DNA from 3 places in the Actinopolymorpha sp. B11F2 genome. Region 3 is predicted to be linked to each of the others. Evidence: riboswitches for the same ligand, from Rfam matches in the RefSeq annotation. Region 3 holds a riboswitch; each other region holds the start of a gene.
The links. Region 3 has a riboswitch for cyclic di-AMP ahead of ABN034_RS02450 (C40 family peptidase). Riboswitches for the same ligand answer to the same signal wherever they lie in the genome.
Positions count from the first base shown of each region.

Region 1: it holds a riboswitch for cyclic di-AMP, as region 3 does, so the genes downstream of both, ABN034_RS01295 (transglycosylase family protein) here and ABN034_RS02450 (C40 family peptidase) in region 3, are expected to answer to the same signal.
Region 2: it holds a riboswitch for cyclic di-AMP, as region 3 does, so the genes downstream of both, ABN034_RS14015 (transglycosylase family protein) here and ABN034_RS02450 (C40 family peptidase) in region 3, are expected to answer to the same signal.

Region 1 is NZ_JBEFTX010000001.1:278,770-282,748, reverse strand. Features, by position in the region: gene ABN034_RS01305 (ABC transporter substrate-binding protein) at 1-178, opposite strand, end outside; gene ABN034_RS01300 (LacI family DNA-binding transcriptional regulator) at 175-1,272, opposite strand; gene ABN034_RS01295 (transglycosylase family protein) at 1,549-2,277, opposite strand; cyclic di-AMP (ydaO/yuaA leader) riboswitch at 2,282-2,445, opposite strand; gene ABN034_RS01290 (phosphatase domain-containing protein) at 2,608-3,153, opposite strand; gene ABN034_RS01285 (metallophosphoesterase family protein) at 3,304-3,979, shown strand, end outside.
Region 2 is NZ_JBEFTX010000006.1:260,910-264,888, forward strand. Features, by position in the region: gene ABN034_RS14005 (tautomerase family protein) at 1-18, shown strand, start outside; gene ABN034_RS14010 (hypothetical protein) at 115-546, opposite strand; cyclic di-AMP (ydaO/yuaA leader) riboswitch at 1,367-1,528, shown strand; gene ABN034_RS14015 (transglycosylase family protein) at 1,537-2,754, shown strand; gene ABN034_RS14020 (HdeD family acid-resistance protein) at 3,414-3,965, shown strand.
Region 3 is NZ_JBEFTX010000001.1:542,167-546,145, reverse strand. Features, by position in the region: gene ABN034_RS02460 (NYN domain-containing protein) at 1-824, shown strand, start outside; gene ABN034_RS02455 (hypothetical protein) at 962-1,261, shown strand; cyclic di-AMP (ydaO/yuaA leader) riboswitch at 1,447-1,621, shown strand; gene ABN034_RS02450 (C40 family peptidase) at 1,635-2,666, shown strand; gene ABN034_RS02445 (gluzincin family metallopeptidase) at 2,760-3,979, shown strand, end outside.

The DNA.
Region 1 (3,979 bases), 260 kb from region 3:
CAACCATCTGCTTGCCCCAGGCGACTTCCTGTTCGTTGTTGGAGTACCAGACCTTTATCGGTCCGCGGGCGGTGGCCGCGTCCGAGTTCGTCGTGTCGCCGCCACCGCAGGCGGTGGCCGCCAGCAGGGTCGCGGCGAGCGCTGCGGCGGATGTCGTGGCGAGGGTGCTGCGCTTCATGAGTCCTCCGAGGTAGAGCTGTGCTCCGCTGGTGGATTCCCCGTTGATGGTCTGCCCGTTGATGGTCTGCCTGCTGATCGGCACTGTGCGGTCGAGTTCCGTACGACGAGTTCGGCCGGGTCGAGCGCGACGTCGCCCGCGGGCTCGCCGTCGACGAGGGCGAGCAGGGTGCGGGCCGCGACCTGGCCCCAGCCGAAGACGTCCGTACGTACGGTCGTGAGGGACGGGTGGATGTGGGCGGACAACTCGGTGTCGTCGTAGCCCGTGACCGACAGGTCGTCCGGCACGGTGCGGCCGAGGCCCTGGGCCGCGCTGATGCCGGCGATGGCCATCAGGTCGTTGGCGTACACGATCGCCGTAGGTGGGTCTGGGAGTTCCAGCAGGCGGCGGGTGGCGGCGGTCCCGCCGGCGGCGGTGAAGTCGCCGACCTCGATCGGAGCCTCCGGCAGACCGTGGGCCTCGAGCGCGTCGACGAACGCCTGCCGGCGTCCGTGCCCATGCAGGAAGTCATCCGGACCGGCGACGTGCGCGATCCGGGTGTGACCGAGCCCTGCGAGGTGGTCGACCACCGCGGTGATGCCCGGCCGGTCGTCGAGACACACCGCTGGAAACGAGGACGGGGTGTCCGGGCGGTTGAGCGTCACGGCGGGCAGACCGAGGTCCTCGACCAGCGCGATCCGCGGATCACCCCGACGGAGGTCGATGAGGAACACGCCGTCCACCCGGGCGTCCTGCGCGAGGCGCCGGTAGCCCTCCTCCTCCGGTGGGCCGGCACCGACCACCTGCAGGACGAGCGCCTGGCCTTGACCGGCGAGCACCGTCTCGACGCCGGCGATGAAGGCGGGGAAGAACGGGTCGGACCCGAGAAGTGCCGGCTCCCGTGCGATGACCAACCCCAGAGCGAACGCCCGGGAGACCGAGAGCGACCGCGCCCGCTGGCTCGGCCGCCAACCCAGCGCGTCAGCGGCTTCGAGAATGCGTACGCGGGTGGCTTCGGCGACGCCGGGCCGGTCGTTGAGAGCGAACGACACGGCCCCCTTGGAGACGCCGGCACGGCGCGCCACGTCCGCGATCGTGGGGCGCCGCTTGGCCATCACACATCCCGAGGTGAGGATCCGGACATCTGTCGTTCACAAAACCGGTTCAGATCTAAACCGGTTCAGGAACCGGTTGTCAAGGGCGTGCGTCTGCCGTCGGCGAAGGGTCAGTTGTCGAGGGGGAGCTGGCTGCTGGCCAGCCGGGGTGGACCTCGACCGACCTGTGCCCCGTCCCGGGGCCGGGAACCTTGGCCAGGAAAAGCGAGCGCCCCACCTGCGGGGGGACAGGCGGGGCGCTCGGTCTGTGGGGCCGCTAGCGGCAAAGCGGCCGGATCAACGCAGCCGAACCTTCTCCTCGGGGAAGATGAGGTCGGGGTCGCCGCTCGAGAGGGAGTCCCGGTTGAGCGACCACAGCGATGGCCATCCACCGTCGACGTCGTGGGAGATCGCGATGTCCCAGAGCGTGTCGCCGGTACGGATCGTGTAGGTCTCCCGCTCGGAAGGCTTGGTCGCGGTCGTGCCCTCCGAGACCGCGGTGCGCTCCCCACTGCGGGTTGTCCGGTCAGCCGCCTCGTCGCGAGCGGCATCCTGGTCAGCGGAGTCGTCGCTGGTGGTGTCCTGGCTGGTGGTGTCCTCGCTGGTGCCCGTCGAGGTTGTCGAGTCGCCGGCCTTGTCGCTCTCGTCGAGACCGAGTTCGGCCGAGCAGGCGGGCCAGGCGTTCCACCCCTGAACGTCCAGCACCTTCTCCGCGATCTCGATCTGCTCCGCCTTGGTGGCGAGGTCCGCACGTTCGGCGTAGGTCGTACCGCCGAACTCCTCCCAGGTCGTCTGGGCGAACTGCAGGCCGCCGTAGTAGCCGTTGCCGGTGTTGATCTGCCAGTCACCGCTGCTCTCGCACTGAGCGAGACGATCCCAGGTGTCGGTCGTCGCGGCCTGAGCCAGACCGGTGAATCCGACGACGGGCACGGCGGCCGCCACACCGGTGAGCGCGGCGGTCTTCGTCACCTTCTTTGCGGTCCTGCTGGGTCGGCTCGCGCCGCGATGCCGTGCGTTCTTGGGCATGCTGGAGTGCTCCCTCTCGTCGCCTGCGGAGTGAGCTGTCGGGTTCGGGCGAGAGGAATGCCCGGCCGCACGAAAGCGGCTTCACCCCAAGGACCCTCGTAGCCTGCGCGGGTCCGTCGTTGGTTCCTCCGACTCCGCCCTCTCGATGGAAATCGGCCTTACGACACCGCTGGGCGGAGCTCGGCGAAGCGGGTCGTAATCGCGCCTGGCGCGGCGCGACCGGACAGACTCTAACGGTGTGGCCAATTCGTTAACAATCACCGATCGTGGACTATTGGCGCGGTCATTACCGCCGAAACCTGCGGAAAATAGGGCGATCCGGGCTCTGCGTCAGGTTCGTCCGTCGCCCTCCTGGCCCTCACGCAAAGTCCGTTTCGCACTGTTGCCATACGTTCCGTCGACAAATGCCCAGCTCGCCTGGAAGACGGCGAATCCTGCGGCCTTCACCGCGGCGCACACCTCCGGGTCGTCGTCGACGACGACAGCCACGGGAGCGGCCGCGGCGAGCCGCCGGACCACTCCGAGCTTGACCTGTCGGGCCGGGCGGCGGTCCCCGTCACGGCGCAGGTGGAGGGGCCCCGACGGTGCGTCGTGCCTGGCCAGCCACCGTTCGGTCGTATGCCGGAGCCGTTCGGGACGGCCGGACAGGTAGACCACTTCGTGCTCGGAAGCGAGCCTCCGGGCGACGGCGAGACCCTCGGCGAACGGCGGGTCGCCGGCCGCGGCAGCGAAGAACGCGTCCCAGTCCTTCGGCCGTCGTTCCACATGCCGTAGCCGATGTCGGACATCGGCCAGGACACCGTCGATGTCGACGACGGCGTACGCACGTCCGGAGGCGGGTGCCACGTCCGGCGGAGTGGGCTGCTGGTCCGGCATGCGGAGAAGCCTTCCAGGTCGGCCAGCCGCTTGGTACCCGCGCTGGCCCCCACGGGCTGGCGCTCGGGAGTTTCGGAGCCGCTCGTGCCGGCGGTTGCGGGCGTGGCGGCGCGCGCATCGTCGGCGGTCCCCGCTAGCGTGCCGTACATCATGGCGATCACCTCTGCGATGACTCGTCCCGGCCCGCAGGGCACGCCTGTCACCTTCGTGCACACCAGCGACTGGCAGCTCGGCATGATGCGGCGGTTTCTCGGTCCCGAGGCCGGCGCGCGCTACAGCCAGGCCCGCATCGACGCCATCGAGCGGATCGGTGCCGTCGCGCGCGAGCACAAGGCCGCCTTCGTGGTGGTGGCCGGCGACGTCTTCGACGCCAACCAGGTCGACCGGCAGGTCGTCTCGCGCGCCTGTGACGCCCTTCGCGCCATCGCGTGTCCGGTGCTGATGGTGCCGGGCAACCATGACTCGCTCGAGCCCGGCACGGTCTGGTCCAGCCCGATGCTGGCGGCGCACCTTCCCAGCCAGGTCGAGATCCTCACCGACTCCACACCCCGCCGGCCGGTCGCCGGTGTCGAGGTGGTCGGTGTTCCCTGGCGGACGCGCCGGTCGGTGAGCGATCCGCTGGGCGCGGTGGAGGGGTGGGCGGAGGTTCCGGACGCCGGCGTCGTGCGGATTCTCGTTGGTCACGGCCAGGTCGAGTCGCTCGCGGCCAGCTCGGGTGACCCGGCCCTGATCCGCCTGGAACCGCTGCAGCAGGCGATCGAGGAGGGTCGGCTGCACTACGTCGCGCTCGGGGACCGGCACTCGCTCACGTCGGTCGGGGAGACGG
Region 2 (3,979 bases), on a different contig from region 3:
CGCCGGAACAGCACCTGACGGTACGCACGACGCGATCCACCACCCGGTTCGACCACGGCAGTGGCGCCGCTGCGACAGGTGCCGCTGCGATCAGGACCTCGGCGACGCCGGACGTCAGGCGCCCTTCGCCGTGTCGACGGCTTCGGCCACGTCGGCGGCGTCTTCGGCGTCTTCGGCCGTGAGCTGGAACACCCGGGACTTGGAGATCCCCAGGATGCGAGCGGCGTCGCGTCCCGGCATACCGACGTCACGCAGGAGCCTGGCGGCCCGACGCAGCGACAGCATGCGCGCGTGATGCGCTTCCTGCTCCTCGCGGGCGTGCGTGTCCGCGGCGTCCAGGGCGTCGGCCACGTCATCCGGGAGTAACCAGTCGACCCGCATGTCGACCGCTGAAGCATCCCCCCCGGATGCTTCAGCGATCAGGCGGGCGGCGACGGAGGTCACCTCGTCCCATGACTTCGCGGCCGCCGCTCCCACACCGTCGACACGGATCACCCAGGCGCTGGCCTCCGTCATGTACTCGGCCGACACGTCGAACGTGGCCACGGCCAAACCCCCCTTTTGCTCTCCCGTACAGGGGCCCGCCCCCCGTAAGCGGGCCCCGCTGGCGACGCACGCTGGTCCCGCACCGTTCCCGCCGGCAGATCCCCCTGGATGTGAACCGGTTGCACGACCAACTGGACGAGAGGAAATTATCTTCCTCGCCGACGTTCGTCCAGCGGCCTGGACGTCAGGCGAGCAATCCCATTGCCCTCCCGTTGACCAGAGATTTGGCCGAAACCGCAAATCCTTCGAGCGCCGCGACCGGAAGGCCCTGCAGAGGGGTCTTCAAACGGGTGACATGTCCGGTAAGAGAGAAAATCTTCCGAAGAACACGAAATGGCAACGATTGGCGATGCAGGTGCCACCTCGAAGAGACCCCGGCGGGCTGCGGTCGCCAGGACGAGCGGCAAAGTTGGCGAGCGCGCCCACTCCCACCTAGGGCTCACATGTGATTTGCATCACACGGCAGGGTTCCACCGCTATCGATCATAGTAGGCGGCGGAATCGGCGAACTCGGCCGTCGGTACAAGCGACAAATCGCGCTATTTCTTGCTATGAGGGATTCGTTCAATCCCCAACCGGCCTGAGGTCAAGAAGGTCTTTCTCGCAGAACGTACGCGGCAATGCGCCTCACGTGCATCGCCATCATCGCCACGGGATGCCGGACACGTGCGGGCCGGAATTCTGGCGTACTACGACGCGCGATCGTAGCCGATGGCGACGAGGTCACTGGATAGGAACAAAGATCCTCTGTTAGGACTATCTCACCATCGATCGTGCCTATCCGGGCGCGTGACGACCCGCTTCGCCGAGCTCCGCCCAGTGGTGTCGTGTCCCCATCTCGGTTGGGCGGAGACGGAGGACCCAACGTGAGTGGAACCCCATCGGTGGTGGGGTTCTGGGGTTAAGCCGCCGTCGTAGGCAGGCCGGGCATTCCTCTCGCCCGAACCCGACAGCTAACTCCGCGGGCGACGAGAGGGAACGGATCTTTACATGCCCTATAAGGCAAAACACCGCGGCACCACCCGGCGCCGAAAAGTGGCGAAGAAAGTCACCAGGACAGCCGCACTCACCGGCGTCGCCGCGGCCGTACCCATGGTCGGTTTCGCAGCACCTGCGCACGCCGCCACGGCCGACACCTGGAATCGCCTCGCGCAGTGCGAGAGTAGCGGCGACTGGAGCATCAACACCGGCAACGGCTATTACGGCGGCCTGCAGTTCGCCGGTCCCACCTGGCGTGAGTTCGGCGGCACGAAATATGCGTCCCGCGCAGACCTCGCGACCAGGGCCGAACAGATTGCCATCGCCGAGAAGGTTCTCGACGTCCAGGGCTGGAACGCCTGGCCCGCCTGCTCCCGCAAGCTCGGCCTCGACGAGGGCGACAAGGCAGGGACCGCGGGGAGTCCGTCCAGCACCAAGACCACCAAACAGCAGCGAGCCCGAGACAGCGCGAGCGCGCGCGCCGCCAGGTCCGCCCGCGCCGCTCGGTCGGCGCCGAAGTCGGTACCGGCGCGCAAGCCGGCAGCGGGCACCTATGTGGTCCGGCCGGGTGACACCCTCTCCGGCATCGCCCGGGCGAACCGGGTGCCGGGCGGCTGGAGTGCGCTGTGGAAGATCAACCGTGGTGTGATCGGATCGAACCCGGACCTGATCCTCCCCGACGCCCGGCTGCGTCTCGTGGGCAAGGCCAGCCCGGCGAACGATCGCGCTCCCAGCAAGAAGGGCTCGGCGCGCGACGCGGGCGCCCAACGGTCGTCGCGGTCCTCTGACCGGTCGTCGGACCAGCAGGCCGCAAAGCCAGCAGCCAAGGATTGGGTCCTGCCACTCACGTCGTACCGCCTGACCGCGCGGTTCGGGCAGAGCGGGAGCAACTGGTCGTCATCGCACCACGGGCTCGACTTCGGCGCCAGCAGTGGTTCGCCGATCCGCGCCGTCGGAGCAGGTCGGATCGTCAGCGCGGGATGGGACGGCGCCTACGGCAACCGGATCAAGGTCCGGCACGCCGACGGCACCGTCACCCTGTACGCGCACATGTCCCGCCTGGCACAGACCTCGGGCGAGGTCAGCGCCGGGACCGTGATCGGTTACGTCGGCGCCACCGGCAACGCGACTGGTCCGCACCTGCACCTCGAGGTCCGGCCCAACGGGGGCGGTCTGAACACCGCGATCGACCCGTACGCCTGGCTCGAGAGCAAGGGCCTGCGCCCCTGAGTCGAGGAGTTCCTCCCCCGTGGCAATTCGCCTCACGGGGGAGGAATTCCGCATGAGGCCTTATGTCGGTGTCGCTCGGGTCATCAGACCACGAATTTCTGCCAGACGGCACTCGAAACTTGCCGAACTGCTGCGTAACGTGGCGCTTGGAATGACGGAGGCGCAGGTGCCGGCGAAGACTTCACGTGAGCTTCTCCGTTGACGTCGGCGCCAGCCCGTTCGTCGTGACCGACAACACCAGAAGTCCAACGCAGCAAGGACAATTGCGTCGCAGACGCTCGACTTCCACAAGGGCGTGGCGACCCGAGAGATCCCCTTTGTGGATGGTGCTGGCGGGAGATCTCGCTGACCACCGGACAGGAAACTCAGCCAGACCCTCACCGCCGATTTCGACTCCGCACAAAGGGGGCGAAGGGGCGAGAGCAATGACAACGGATCCGCATGATCCCAGAAGGGATCAAGCACCTGGGACACGGGAGACCGAAACTGCCCAGGCTCCGGGAGTACCAGCCCAGGCAAAGCCTTCGGAGGAGACGTCGGAGCGTTCGTATGGCCGGACGACCGAACGGCCGGCCGAGCGCGCCGAGCGGAGGACCGAACGGCCGGCGGGCGAGCGCGGAGAAGGCAAGGCCGGCGCTCTCGCGAAGATGCGTTCGTGGATGCCGCTCTTCGCACTCGGGTGCGTCAGTCTGATCGTGGGCATCATCGCGCTGGCATGGCCGGGCATCTCCCTCACCGCCGCGGCTGTCCTCTTCGCGATCCAGGTCCTGGTGTACGGCGTCTTCTGCTTCGCACGGGCGGCAGCCGGGGAATCGGACCGTACCGGACCGGTCGTGATGGGATTCCTCGGGACCTTCGCGCTCATCGTCGGCGTTCTCGCGTTGCGCGATGGCGGGGCTTCGGTCGCCACCCTGGCCACGTTGTTCGGGGTGTTCTGGTTCGCCGCTGGAGCACTCGCCGTGCTGGCGACGCTCTTCGGGCCGGACCGTGGGCCTCGGTCCATGGGCCTTCCAATGCTCGCAGGGTGCCTGGCCGTCGTCGTGGGCATCATCACCCTTGCGATCGGCGGAACCTCGCTGGGCGTTCTCACGGCGATTCTGGGGATCTGGCTGCTGGTGTTCGGGGCGCTCACACTCGCCATGGCCGTCATGACGAGATCGGCCGGGCGCGGCGCGAAAGGACGGCGGCGCGAGGCTGCTGCCGCGCACTGACCAGCGTCAGGCCT
Region 3 (3,979 bases):
AGCGCCTGCGGGCCGAGCTGGCGGCGCTGAAGGAGGAGAACACGACTCTGCGTCGTACGCTCCGGCACACCCGTGACCGGGTGAAGGAGGCCGAGGCGGAGGCGACGCGCAGCGCCGAACTCGCCGCGAAGGCGCGTGAACGGGCGACCGCGGACGTGGCGCGGATGGATGCGGAGGTCCGGCGGCTCCGGTCCCGGCTGGCGGAGGCGGAGTCGGCGGTCGAGTCGGCGCGGCGTACGAGCAGAGAGGATCGCGACCTGGCCGATGCTCGGCTCCGGCTGCTCCTCGACACCCTGGTCGACGCGGCGCAGGGGCTTCGCCGTGAGCTCGCCCTCCCGCCACTGCGTTCCCGACCCGCCGACGCGGTGGCGGCCGCGTCACCGGCGGCTGGCGGGCAGCTCGCGGGACCGGAGGACGTCGTACCACTCGAGTCGCTGCTGGCACTGCCTCAGGTGCACGTCATCGTCGACGGCTACAACGTGACCAAGACGGCCTGGCCGGCGCTGCCGCTCCAGACCCAGCGGACGAGGCTTCTCACGGCGCTCGGCGGCATCGTCGCCCAGACGGGTGCCGAGGTCACGTGCGTCTTCGACGGCGCGACGCTCGACACCCCACCTCAGCTGGCGGTGCCGCGCGGTGTGCGGGTGATGTTCAGCCCGGCCGGGGTCACTGCCGATGACGTCATCCGTCAGCTCGCCGCCGCCGAGCCGGAAGGACGTCCCGTCGTCGTGGTGTCGAGTGACCGCGAGATCGCGGACGGCGTGCGGCGGAGCGGAGCCCGACCGGTGCGCGCCGACGCGTTGGTTCGTCTGCTCCAGCGGTGAGCCGGCGGTGAGTCGGCGGTGAGTCGGCGGTGAGTCTGCGGTGAGTCTGCGGGACTGTCGGCGGGCGTGTCTAGCGTCGGTGCCATCGCGTGCGTGCCATGTCAGCGTGGCCGCTCACCAGGCATGACGGAGGACCGATGGACATCGACTGTGACCGTTGCACGATGCGAGGTCGAGGCTGCCACGACTGTGTGGTCACCGTGCTCCTCGGCGGCCCGCCGACCGAGACCGAGGGACCTCGCACGGGTGCCGGCCTGCCTCACGGTGCGCTGTCGGTTGCCGGCCTGGCCGGTCTCGACGTGGGCCTGGCAGACGTCGAGCTCGACGAAGCTGACCGGACGGCGTTGCGGGTGCTGGCCGATTCCGGCTTGGTGCCACGACTGCCGCGGAGCGCCACCATGGCCGTCACCGGTGATCGAGGCCGTCGTCGCGCCTGACGGTGAGTGAATGACGACATTGTGCTGATCTTGTTACTCAATGTGATTGTCCTTACGCAGCGTGTTTCCGCGCGTCTTTTCTCATCCTGACAGCGACACGCCGCCACGATTTGAAAGATCACGGACCGATCACTAAAGTCGCGCGCCAAGTGTCTGTCCGCTTTGAGCTGACCAGCCCGGTCGGCGCAGATGCTTCGCTTAGTCCCTGTTGGGCATGTATCTGACAGGGAACCGGGGACCCACCATGTACCCGGGGTGAATCGGAGTGCTCGGCCGCACACCAAGCAGCTGAGACTTTCGTAGGGCGACTTCCCGGCCCGAACCCGTCAGCTCACCCGGTAGGCGTCTGAGGAAGGAAGGGGCATCGCTTCTCGTGTCGAATCGCCGCAAGCGTCCCTCAGGGCGTGCGCTGCTCGCTCTCGGCACCGCCACCGCGGCCGTCATCGCGACGGTCCCCGGCTCCAGCTATGCCGAGCCTGCGCCCAGCATCAGCGAGGTCCGTAAGCAGGTCGCACAGCTGTACGAGGAAGCGGAGAAGGTCACCGAGGAGGCCAACGCGCTCGGCGACCAGATGAAGGTCATCGACCGTCGGGTCCGCGCGCTCAACGCCGATGTCTCCCGCCAGCAGAAGCGACTCAACGGACTTCGCGGCGACATCGGCCAGTTCGCCGCCGCCGAATACCGCACGGGTGGTCTCGACACCACCGTGCAACTTCTCGTGGCTGACGACCCCGACGAGTTCCTCGCCCAGATGAGCACCGCGAAGGCCTTCGCCGGCCAGCAGGGCGATCGGCTCCGCCAGCTCCAATCCGAGCAGAAGCGACTCGCCGAGCGGCAGGCGGCCCGGCAGGCCGAGCTCACCCGCTTCCGCGAAGCCAAGGAAGCCGCCAACTCCCGCCGCAAGATCGCCTCCAGCAAGGCAGCCAAGGCACAGTCCCTCCTCGACCGGCTCACCGCCGAGGAGCGCGAACGCCTCGCGGCCGCGGAGGAGCGCGAACGACTCGCCGACCGGTCCTCCCGAGGTGGCGACCGGATTCCCCCTCCGCCACCCGGTGGCACCCGCGGCGCCACCGCCCTCGCCTACGCCCGTCAGCAGGTCGGGGAAACCTACGTCTTCGGTGGCGACGGCCCCGACACCTGGGACTGCTCCGGGCTGACGATGGTCGCGTGGGAACAGGCCGGTGTCTCCCTCCCCCACTCGTCCCGGGAGCAATACGCCGTCTCGGCCAAGATTTCCCGTTCGGAGTTGCAGCCCGGCGATCTCGTCATCTACTACAGCGATATGCACCATGTCGCGATCTATGCCGGCGACGGCATGATTCTGCACGCGTCGAACCCCAGTGATGGCGTGAAGTACAGCGACATGGACGAAATGCCGTACGCCGGCGCGGTCCGGCCAGGTTAGTGACGGTCCGCACCACGTCGAACTCCGTCGACACGGCCTTGTGCCTGCCCATTCCCACGGAAGGGGTGGGGCCCAATTCCGTACGATGCGAGGGTGGCTGATGATCCTTCGCGGCACGCACGCAGGGTGGCCTCGACCCCTGGACGGGCCTTCGTCCAGTACTTCGTCGCTTTGGTTTGCGGCGGTCTGCTCGTGCTGGCTGTCTTTGTCACGGGCAGGTTTCTCCTCACCGGCGTCGCGATCCCGTCGGCAGCGACCGTTCGTTCGATCGAGGCGACACCCCGCGCGGAGGCCACCGACTCCGGTGTACCCACCGTTTCCAGTCGGGCCGGCAACCTCGCGGCCGCGAGGTACGACGTCGCCAGGGACCTGCTCCGCCGGCAGTCCGCCGCCTTGCGCAGCAGGGACAGGTCCGCCTATCTCGCCACGATCGACCCCCGCTCGCCCGACTACGCGAAGGTCGCGGCACGTACCTTCGACAATCTCGTCCGCATGGGTGCGAAGAACTTCCGGTTCGGCAGTCCCGCGGAGGATCCCGGTGCACTCACCCCCGAACGCCGGCGGGCGCTCGGGACGACGGCGTGGGTCTCGGAGGTCGACACGACGTTCACCCTCACCGGTGCCGACCGCGAGCCGTGGACGTCGACGCTTCGCATGGTGTTCGTCGAACGGCAGGGGCGGACCTACGTCGCGGGTGACCGCGAGGGCGAGTCGTCGTCGGGTCCCACGCCGCTGTGGTTGACCGACAAGGTGACGGTCGTCCGTGGCGAGCACAGCCTGCTCATCGGCGTCGAGTCCAGGACCCGCCTCGAGCGCTACGCACGCACCGCTGACGAGGCCGTACCGCGAGTGACCAGGGTGTGGGGCGAGGACTGGGCACAGTACGTCGTCGTGATCGCTCCCTCCACCCAGGTCCAGATGGAACGCGTCGTGGGCGTCGACGCGGAGAGCCAGGGCGCGGTCGCCGCCGTCACCACGTCCGTCGGTCGCACCTCGCCGACGGAGGCGTCGCACATTGTCATCAACCCCGCCACGTTCGACAAGATCGGCTCCCTCGGCAGGCTCGTCGTCCTCACGCACGAGACCACCCATGTCGCGGCGCAGGCGACGGTCAGCCACATGCCGGTCTGGTTGTCTGAAGGCTTCGCCGACTACGTGGGCTTCAACGAGGCCGGACTGTCCACGGCGGTCATCGCGCAGGAGTTCCTGTCCGAGGTGCGCGAGTCCGACGCACCCGACGATCTGCCGAGCACGTCCGACTTCGACCCGCGGGCGGACGAGCTCGACCAGGCGTACGAGGCCGCGTGGACGGC